Regions from separate parts of the Streptomyces sp. NPDC051963 genome, predicted to be linked through region 2. Evidence: riboswitches for the same ligand, from Rfam matches in the RefSeq annotation. Region 2 holds a riboswitch; each other region holds the start of a gene.
The links. Region 2 has a riboswitch for cyclic di-AMP ahead of ACIHFB_RS15520 (peptidoglycan DD-metalloendopeptidase family protein). Riboswitches for the same ligand answer to the same signal wherever they lie in the genome.

Region 1 (3,228 bases), on a different contig from region 2:
CCTTACTCCTTCCGTGCCGTCCAAATACGCTCTGCCGTCGCAGAGTTCACCGCTTCGAGCGACAGATATATGCATATCTTGGTGGATCGCACCCGTGACCGGTCCGGTGATGGCAGTCTGGCGACGAAGCACCAGTCCGGGACCGTACTCGAACCCTCCGATCCGTGTCGGACTGCGGTCCCGTCGGAAAGGGACGACGTCGCCATGGCAGACCATCTGGAAGCATCCGTCACTCTGCCGAGCGATCCCGCTTCGGTCTCCGCGGCTCGCACCTATGTGGTCGGCACCCTGGTGGAGTGGGGACTGCCCGCCGACACGGAACTGGCCGACACGGTCCGCCTCATCGTCTCCGAACTCGCCACCAACGCCGTACAGCACACTTTCGGGCAGTCACCCACCTTCACGGTGGACATCGACCTCGACCGTGACGAACAACTGCACATCGGCGTGACCGACAGTCACCCGCGGCTTCCCAAGCGGCTGCCCGCGGCAGTGCAGCAGGACAACGGCCGCGGCCTGGTCATCATCCGCTGGCTGACCGCCGAATGCGGCGGCAAACTGAGAATCCGGCCCACTCGCGAGGGCGGCAAGACCGTCTCCATCGAACTGCCCTGGACGGTCCCGGCGCGGCCGGTGAGCACGGCGGTTCAGCAGGAACCTTAGGAATCAAGCCCGGACGCGGTGGCGGCGCGTCAGGGCGCCGCCACCGCGTCGCTCAGGTCACTTGACCCGGCCGTACCAGACGCTCTTGGTCCAGATCTTCGACAGTCTTACGACGTCCCCGGTCTTCGGGGAGTGCCAGATCTTTCCCTTCCCGGCGTAGATGCCGACGTGGTAGACGTTCGAGCCCGAGTGGAAGAACACCAGGTCTCCGGCCTTGCGGCTCTTGCCGGAGATGTGGCGCGTCTTGTTGTACTGCTGAGCCGCCGTACGCGGCAGGCTCTTGCCCGCCTTCTTGTACGAGTACAGCGTCAGCCCCGAGCAGTCGAACCGGCGCGGTCCGGTGGCGCCGTACTTGTACGGCGCGCCCTTCTTGGAGGCCGCGACCTGGAGCGCCTTCGTCGCCGGAGTGGCGGCCTCGGCCTCGGAGACGAGGCCCGGCGCCACGATGGAGCCGCCCACGGCGGCGAGGGTGAGAGCCGATGCCGTGCCGGCTCGGGCCATCAGCGACGGGACACGATTGAGCGCAGTCATGCGCAACCCTTCGTCAGCCGCCTGTGAAGGATGACCTGTCGGATTCGGGCTGGCGAAGTTGCCCGGCCGCTGACGCGGCTTCACCCCAAGGGCTGCTCGGCGCGGTCATGGCGTGACCGTTCCGGCGACCCGTCGTGCTCGGGTCCTCCACTCCTGCCGATCCACTCCTGTCGACCGGTCATCCGGGCGGCGGCAGGACTCGGCGTCCGCCCGGATCGCCCCGCCGCTCTGGCGGGGTCTTGTCGTCAGACAGGGATCTTCACGCACGGATGAACGAAAGACCCAATGGAATCGGGTATTTGTGGGGTTACTCACCACTCACCCGTTCGGGTGGACACCCCTCTGTTCGAGCGAGTGTCGAGGGCCTCGCTGACCCCCCGACCAGCACGGAAGGGTCTCAACCGCCTTCGAGATACGCGTGTTGCGCAAGCTCTGCGGTCCCAAAAAATGACAAACGTCTACTCCGAACAGGGGTACGCCATTTGGTCCGTTTCAGCGCCGGTCCGGACGTCTCGCCGTCGTGGCGGATATCCGGACCGGAGGTGGAGTGCGTCAACTGTCGGAGCGCGGCGGAACGATGACACGCGCCGTCCGGCGCTCGCCGTCCAGAACGCGCATCGCCCGCGTGAGCGTAGGGGCGTGCAACTCCGTCTCGCCCCGCTGGTGCATCAGCGCCAGCGCGTCGCGCAGTTCGCTCGCCTTGGACACCAACGCCTGGGCGGCGCGCAGTCCGCGGTACGTGTCCCCGTGGTGGGCCGGGTTGATCCGGCCGAGCAGGTCGACCACATCGAGATAACGGTCGATCAACTCGCCCTCGGCGCACGTGAGGGCGGGCAGCGGCGGAAGCTCGGGTGGGAGCACCGGCGTGTCACTTCCCGGTGGGCGGGGCGATGGTGGACCTGCGGCTGGGGATGATCCGGTCCACCAGCCCGTAGTCCAGGGCCTCCTGGGCGGTGAGGATCTTGTCCCGCTCGATGTCCGCGCTCACCTGGTCGTGCGTGCGTCCGGTGTGCCGTACGAGCATCTCCTCCAGGCGGACGCGCACCCGCATCAACTCCTCGGCGTGGATGGCGAGATCGCTGGCCTGCCCCTGGATCGGCTCCGGCAGCGCCGGCTGATGGATCACCATGCGAGCGCCCGGCAGCGCGAACCGCTTGCCCGCCGTGCCCGCGGCCAGCAGCACGGCGGCGGACGAGCCCGCCTGGCCCAGGCAGATGGTCTCCACGTCGCAGGTGATGAACCGCATCGTGTCGTAGATCGCCGACATCGCGCTGAAGGAGCCGCCGGGGGAGTTGATGTAGAGCGAGATGTCCCGGTCCGGGTCCTGGTACTCGAGGTGCATGAACTGCGCCATGACGTCGTTCGCCGAGGTGTCGTCGACCGGCGTACCGAGGAAGACGATCCGCTCCTCCAGCAGCTTCGAGTAGGGATCCATCGTCTTCTGCCCGAAGCTGGTGCGCTCCGTGAATTCGGGCAGGACGTAGCGGGCGGACGGTCGGTTCATGGCGAACCCCTCCTCGACAGTGCTGTCTCTGTAGAAAATGTACAGGACGTACAGAGTGAAGGGTGAGGGGGTTCGCTCAGCGCGGACGCCGTGATGTCGGGCGAGGTGGTCAGCGGCCTTCTGGTGGCTGGTGCAGCCCGAAGGCCGACCCCTGGTCGTCCCGGCACAGCTTGAACCGGCCGAAGCGGGCCTCCGAGTCGGGGTCCTCCGCGCCGAGTTCCTCGGTCGTGCCGCCCAGTTCGAGGACCTTCGCGACGGCGGCGTCCAGGTCGTCGACCCGGAAGAACAGGTAAGGGGAGGCGCCCGCGTCGCCGCCGTGCAGCCCGCCGGGCACACCCGGGGTGCCGATGGAGAAGCCGCTTCCGGAGGGGCCGGGTTCGAGATCCCAGTCGAACAGGGTGCCGTAGAAGGCGCGCCCTCGCTCCGGGTCGGCCACGCCCAGCTCGAAGAAGGACGGCTCGCCTGCCATGGGAGGCCTCCTGCGGTCGGCGATGCGGAGTCCCTGCGCCTCTCATCGTCCTCCCGACGGG
Region 2 (3,228 bases):
TCGGCCCATGATTCACCTTCGGATGTGAGCTACGCGACCGTAGGAAGGGGTTGACGGGCGGTGAGATAAGCCACGCCTAAAGTGTTCACCAACTCAGGAATAGCCTTCCGATCAAGGACGTTGTGGCGTCACTCAGCCGTCCGTCTCGATCCGGGCGACGAAGAACACCGAAGGCCGGACCCGGGGATCGGGGTCCGGCCTTCGGTGGCGTGGGGGGCGCGTCGGTCGCGGGTGTCAGCCGACGGAGACGCCGTGCGAGCGGAGGTAGGCGACGGGGTCGACGTCCGAGCCGTAGTCCGGGGTGGTGCGGATCTCGAAGTGCAGGTGCGGGCCGGTCACATTGCCGGTCGCGCCGGAGAGGCCGAGCTCCTGGCCCTCGGTCACGGTCTGCCCGTTGGAGACGGATATCGAGGACAGGTGGCCGTACTGCGCGTAGTAGCCGTCGGCCAGCTTGACGACGACCTGATTGCCGTACGCACCGCCCCAGCCCGCGGAGACGACCGTGCCCGCACCCACGGACTTCAGCGAGGTGCCGGTCGGGACGACGAAGTCGACGCCTGTGTGGTAACCGCTGGACCACATGCTGCCCGACATGTGGTATGGGGTCCCGACGGTGGCACCGGCCACCGGCAGGGTGAAGCCGCCGGCGGTGCTCGTGGTGTCGGCGGACTGAGTGTTCGCCGCGTTCGAGCTGGACGACGCCGCCGAATCCGACGCGGACGAGTCGGACGAAGCGGATGAGTCCGACGAGCCGGACGACTTCGACGAAGGCGACGAAGGCGACGACTTGGAGGAGTCGGTCGCGGCCTTCTTGCCGATCGAGAGCTTCAGACCGGGGTGGATGAGCGACGGGTCGTCGCCGACGGCCTCTCGGTTGTCCGAGTAGAGCTTGTGCCAGCCACCGCTGACATTCTGCTCGTCGGCGATCTTCGAGAGGTAGTCACCGGCCCTCACGGAATAGGTCTTCACTCCCGAGGTTTTCGCGGCGGCCTTCTTCTCGGCTGCCTTCTTCTCGGTCTTCGGAACCGACTGAACGGCCTTTTCCGAAACGGATTGAGCGGGAGCGGCATGTGCTCCGGTGGCCCCCAGCAGCGGGAGGGCGAGCGCTGCGCCACCGGTTCCGGCGACGGCGATCGAGCGGGTGAAGCGCTGGCTCTTGGGACGGCGGTGCTTACCCTTCGCGGGCATGGCGAATTCCTCTCCGGCGCCTACGAGGTGAGCTGTCGGGTGCGGACTGGAGATGTCCGGCCGCGCGTTCGCGGCTTGACCCCTAGCCGTTCCGGAGACCGGAACAGGCGGTTCTACCTGTGGGTCCCCCGCTCCTGCCGTTCACGGGTGAGTTGTGCGGTCTCCGGGCGGCGGCAGGATTGGGCGTCCGTCCGGATTGGTGGCGAACGTAAGCGACTAAGACGCAAAGGGACAAGCAAGAGGTTCCCGGGACATGCGTTTCTCTTGATCCCTTGTGGGAAATCCCAGTCACACTCCGTGAATTCCGACCGCGCACGGGATTCAAATCCCTGGAAAGACACGCGAATTACGTGAACATGACGGGCGACGCTCGGTCACGAATATGACGCTGCTCACGCGGCATCTCCCCAGGGCGCCTTATTCCAGAGCGAGTTGGAATGAAGATCCCAATTCGGACAGAAGACTCAGATGCGACGCAGCCGGAGAACCGTCGCATCGAGGTCGCCGCGCAGCCCCGTAGGCAATCCGTGGTGCAACAGCACCGCACCCCGGTGAACTTCGCCCGTTTCGCGGCATTCATACGACGCCGTCGGGTCGAGGCCGCGCAGCCGGAGCGCCGGTACGGGCTCGCCGTAGTGCTGCGACTGGAGCCAGGCGATGACGACGGTCTCGTCGCCGAGCACGTACTGCACCGCACTCGAACCGCCCTGCGGCGGCCGCAGCCGGTAGAGGTCCCCGCGCTGCACGAGAGGCCGGATCTCCTTGTACAGGCCCACCCAGTCCCGGGCCTCGGCAAGCTCTTCGTCCGTCCACTTCGTGAGGTCGCCGCCGACCCCGAGCACCCCGGCCATGGCGCTCACGAACCGGAAGCGCAGCGAGCTGACCCGGCCGTTGAGCTGGGTGTTGGGGCTGTCGGTGACCCAGGCGGCCATGACCCGCGCGGGGTGGATCTGGCTGAAGCCGTGCTGGATGGCGAGCCGGTCGAGCGGGTCGGTGTTGTCCGAGGTCCACATCTGATCCGTGCGGCTCATGATCCCGAGGTCGATCCGGCCGCCACCGCCGGAGCAGGACTCGAAGGCGACGCCGGGGTGCGCTTCCCGCAGCCGGTCCAACAGGCGGTACAGAGCGTGCACATGGTCGACCCACAACCGCTGCGGATACGCCTCTCCCGGCCAGCCCGCGTCGGTGAAGCAGCGATTGAAGTCCCACTTCACGTAGTCGATCGGGGCGCTGGAGAGGAGCGTGTCGAGCTGCTCCCAGAGGTACTCCTGGACATCGTCGCGGGCGAGGTTCAGTACGAGCTGATTGCGAAATTCAGCACGCTTGCGTCCGATTTGGTACTGCACCCAGTCGGGGTGGGCGCGGTACAGGTCGCTGTCCGGATTGACCATTTCGGGCTCGACCCAGATGCCGAACTGCATACCGAGTCCGTGCACGTGGTCCGCGAGCGGCTTGAGGCCGCCGGGGAAGCGGTCGGGGTTGGGTGTCCAGTCGCCGAGCCCGGCCCGGTCGCTGGTCCGCGCCCCGAACCAGCCGTCGTCGACCACGAACAGCTCCACGCCCATGTCCGCGGCCCGGCGCGCGAGTGCCCGCTGCTGCTCCTCGGAGATGTCGAACTCGGTGGCCTCCCAGGAATTGAAGAGCACCGGCCGGTCCTGGTCCGCGTCCGGGATGACGTACGCCCGCTGATAGGCGTGCCACGCGCGGCTCGCCCCGCCGAAGCCGCGGTCGCTCCACAGACCGGCGAAGACGGGCGTCGTGAACGACTCGCCCGCCGCCAGGCGCAGCAGGCCCGAGTCGTCGTATCCGGCACCGCCGGTGATCTGCACGCGCGCGTCGGGGAGTTGGGCCACGGCGATCCGCCAGGACCCGGACCAGCCGAGGGCGCAGCCGTAGACCTCGCCGCGCTCCTCGGTCGCGTCGTCGTCCAGCGCGACCCAGGGCAGATGCTGGTGACCGGTGTGGCCGCGCCGGCTGCCGATGACCTTCTCACCGTAGGTGAGGTCGGAGCGCACGAGCCGGGACTCCGCTGCCCAGCGG
Region 3 (3,228 bases), on a different contig from region 2:
TCGGCGAGCTGCTCGGCCTCGTCCAGGTACTGCGTGGTGAGCAGCACGGTCGTTCCGTACTCGGCGAGTTCCTTGACGGCATGCCACACCTCGATGCGCCCCTCGGGGTCGAGACCGGCGGTCGGCTCGTCCAGGAAGATCACCGACGGATTCCCGATGAGGCTCATCGCTATGTCCAGCCGGCGGCGCATCCCACCCGAGTACGTGGACACCTTCCGTGCGCCCGCGTCGGTCAGCGAGAAACGCCTCAGCAGGTCGTCCGCGATCGCGCCCGGATCATCGAGGTGGCGCAGCCTGGCGACGAGCACGAGGTTCTCCCGACCGCTGAGGATCTCGTCGACGGCCGCGAACTGCCCGGTGAGGCTGATGGACTCCCGCACGTCCGCCGGTTGCGCGGCGACGTCGAAGCCATGGACGCCGGCCGTCCCCGCGTCGGCCTTCAAGAGCGTGGCGAGGATCTTCACGGTCGTGGTCTTGCCCGCCCCGTTGGAGCCGAGCAGGGCGAAGACGGTGCCCCGCGCCACGTCGAAGTCCACACCCCGCAGCACTTCGAGCTTCCCGTACGACTTCTCCAGACCCCGCACGCGAATCGCCGGACCGGCGATCGGTTGCGCCACCATGGTCATCCGCCTCCTCCGCGGAGCTTCCCGCCGACTGCGAGAAGCTCCTGCCGGAAGGATGGAGGGTTGACCCGGCGTCAAGGTCAAGCGCGGTCCTGCGGAGCCCTCAGGCCGGCCGCACCACGCTGTGGATCGACGACTCACCGTCGTAGTAGATCGACTCCTCGCGGACATAAGCCCCCGGCTTCGGCGCGTGGATCATCATCCCGTTGCCGATGTAGATGCCGACGTGGCTGATGTCGTCGTAGAAGAAGACCAGGTCGCCCGGCTGGGCGGCGGAGAGGGAGACGGTCGTGCCGGCGTTCACCTGGTCCCAGGTGGTGCGCGGGAGGGAGATGCCGGCGGCGTTCCAGGCGGCCTGGGTGAGGCCGGAGCAGTCGTAGGAGTCGGGGCCGGTGGCGCCCCACACGTACGGCTTGCCGACCTGGGAGCGGGCGAAGGCGAGGACCTTCTCGGCCTTGGCGGCGTACGAGGAGTCGGTCACGGAGGTGCCGGGGGAGTCCGACGCACTCGAGCCGCTCTCCTGCTGCGCCGCCTCCTGGGCCGCCGCCTCCGCAGCGGCCTGCTGCTTCGCGAGTTCCGCGGCCTTGCGCGCGGCCTCCTGCTGCTTCTGCTCCTCGATCGCCGCGAGCCGCGCCTTCTCCTCGGCGGTCAGCTTCGACAGCAGCTCGCGCGCATCGGTGAGCTTCTGCTGGACGGTCGTCTTGGCCGTCTTCAGGTCGCCCTGCGACTCGTTGAGCGTCTCGAGGCTCGCGGTGGCCTCGCGGCGCTTGTCCATCGTCTCGGACTGCTGCGTGACGAACTCGTCGACCGCTTCCTTCTGGCGGCCGGTCATCCGGCTCATCAGCTGGGTCTGGTCGAAGTAGTCCTGCGGGGTGTCCGCGAGCAGGAAGGTCGCGGTGTCGGGTGCGGAGGCGCCGGTCCGGTACTGGGCCGCGGCGAAGGAACCGAGCTCCTCGCGCGCCTCGTTGAGCTTCTGGGTGCGCTGGGCGACGTCGTCGAGGAGGGTGTCGACGCGCTTGCGCTGCTTGGTGGTCTTCTCTTTCGCGGAGTTGTACTTCTCGGTCGCCGACTCGGCCTGGCGGTACAGGTCGTCGACCTTCTTCTCGACCTCTTCGAGACTCGGCTTGTCATCGGTCGAGGGTGCGGCGTTGGCCGTCTGGGACAACAGGGCCACGGAGGTGAGGGCCGCCGTTGCCAGGGCGGGGGTCCGTATGCCTGCTACGCGCGTACCCGAAGGACGCGACTTGCGGTGCGACGCCAAGGGAGGCGACTCCTTCCATGGTCCGCCTACCGAGTTAGCTGTCGGGTTCGGGCGGGTGGTTCGGAAGGGTTGCCCTACGACCGTTCCCCGAAGGGAAGTCCGGTCGATTCACCCCAAGTTCGGTGGGTCCCCGGCTCCGGTCTGCCCAGGGGGACGCGCCGGATTAGGCGGAGGCCGCGCGGCCCGGCGACGTTCGCCGGTGGGGGTCGTACGGCCTGGAGGAACGCTAGCCAACTCGTGTGGCCTCTGTGAAGGTTGATGGGTGATATGCCCGATACATTTTCGTGACCTTAGCCCAGAAAATCGCGCGCCGTGGTCAATCCGGAAGGGTCTGCGGTGACTTGTTCGTATTTTGTCCGGAGTGACGGCGTCCGCCCGCTTCGGGCCGGTAGCTTCCAGCCAGCCACGGTCGGGAGCCGTGGCGGCTGAGAGGGAGTACGGCCATGAGGAAACGCACCGCACTCGTCATCGCCACCGGAGTCGCACTCACCGCCACCGCGGGCATCGCCCCCGCGAGCGCCGACGCCGGACACGACGGCCGGACCGCCGGCAAACCGGTCGTCCGCGTCATCGCGACCGGCCTCGACAATCCGCGTCAGCTGTCGTACGACCACGGGCGCCTGTACGTCGCCGAAGCCGGCCGTGGCGGCAAGAAGTGCATCGGGGAGGGGCCGGAGGGCGAGACCTGCATCGGTCTCAGCTCGGCGGTCACCAAGATCTACTGGGACGGGGGCGCGTGGAAGCACCACAGGGTGGTGCAGGGGCTCCCCTCGGCCGCCGCCCCGGACGGCGGCGGCGCGACCGGCGTGGACGGTGTCTCCGCGCTGCACGGCAAGGTCTGGGGCGTCGAGACCTTCGCCCCGCCGGAGGCCGGAGTCCCCACGACCCCGCCCTGGAACAAGCTCGGCAAGCTGCTGAAGATCACGCACGGCAAGGCGAGGACCGCTGCGGACATCTCGGCCGTGGAACTGAAGTACAACCCGCACAAGGCGTCCGTGGAGTCCAACCCGTACGCCGTCCTCGCGCTCCCCGACGGCCGCAAGATCGTCGCGGACGCCGCCGGCAACGACCTGATCGAGGTCTCGCGGTCGGGCCGGGCCCGCCCCTTCACCGTCTTCCCGGACCACGACAAGAACCAGTCCGTCCCGACCTCCCTGGCCCTCGGCCCCGACGGCAAGCTCTACGTCGGCGAACTCAACGGCGAGACCGAGAAGCCCACCGCGCGCGTGTGGCGCGTCGACCCCTGGACCGGCAAGATCCTCGGCTGGAAGTCCGGCTTCGGCTCGGTCACCGGCATCGCCTTCAACACCAAGGGCGACCTGTACGTCAGTCAGCTCTTCGCCG

Region 1: it holds a riboswitch for cyclic di-AMP, as region 2 does, so the genes downstream of both, ACIHFB_RS05545 (C40 family peptidase) here and ACIHFB_RS15520 (peptidoglycan DD-metalloendopeptidase family protein) in region 2, are expected to answer to the same signal.
Region 3: it holds a riboswitch for cyclic di-AMP, as region 2 does, so the genes downstream of both, ACIHFB_RS35225 (NlpC/P60 family protein) here and ACIHFB_RS15520 (peptidoglycan DD-metalloendopeptidase family protein) in region 2, are expected to answer to the same signal.

What each region holds. Positions count from the first base shown of each region.
Region 1 covers NZ_JBIUCC010000001.1:1,299,409-1,302,636, reverse strand. Annotated here, with positions in the region: gene ACIHFB_RS05550 (ATP-binding protein) at 205-663, shown strand; gene ACIHFB_RS05545 (C40 family peptidase) at 721-1,194, opposite strand; cyclic di-AMP (ydaO/yuaA leader) riboswitch at 1,198-1,409, opposite strand; gene ACIHFB_RS05540 (hypothetical protein) at 1,747-2,055, opposite strand; gene ACIHFB_RS05535 (ATP-dependent Clp protease proteolytic subunit) at 2,063-2,698, opposite strand; gene ACIHFB_RS05530 (VOC family protein) at 2,808-3,167, opposite strand.
Region 2 covers NZ_JBIUCC010000003.1:721,900-725,127, forward strand. Annotated here, with positions in the region: gene ACIHFB_RS15520 (peptidoglycan DD-metalloendopeptidase family protein) at 235-1,188, opposite strand; cyclic di-AMP (ydaO/yuaA leader) riboswitch at 1,193-1,348, opposite strand; gene ACIHFB_RS15525 (alpha-galactosidase) at 1,653-3,228, opposite strand, start outside.
Region 3 covers NZ_JBIUCC010000009.1:187,143-190,370, reverse strand. Annotated here, with positions in the region: gene ACIHFB_RS35230 (ABC transporter ATP-binding protein) at 1-620, opposite strand, end outside; gene ACIHFB_RS35225 (NlpC/P60 family protein) at 727-1,884, opposite strand; cyclic di-AMP (ydaO/yuaA leader) riboswitch at 1,892-2,064, opposite strand; gene ACIHFB_RS35220 (ScyD/ScyE family protein) at 2,328-3,228, shown strand, end outside.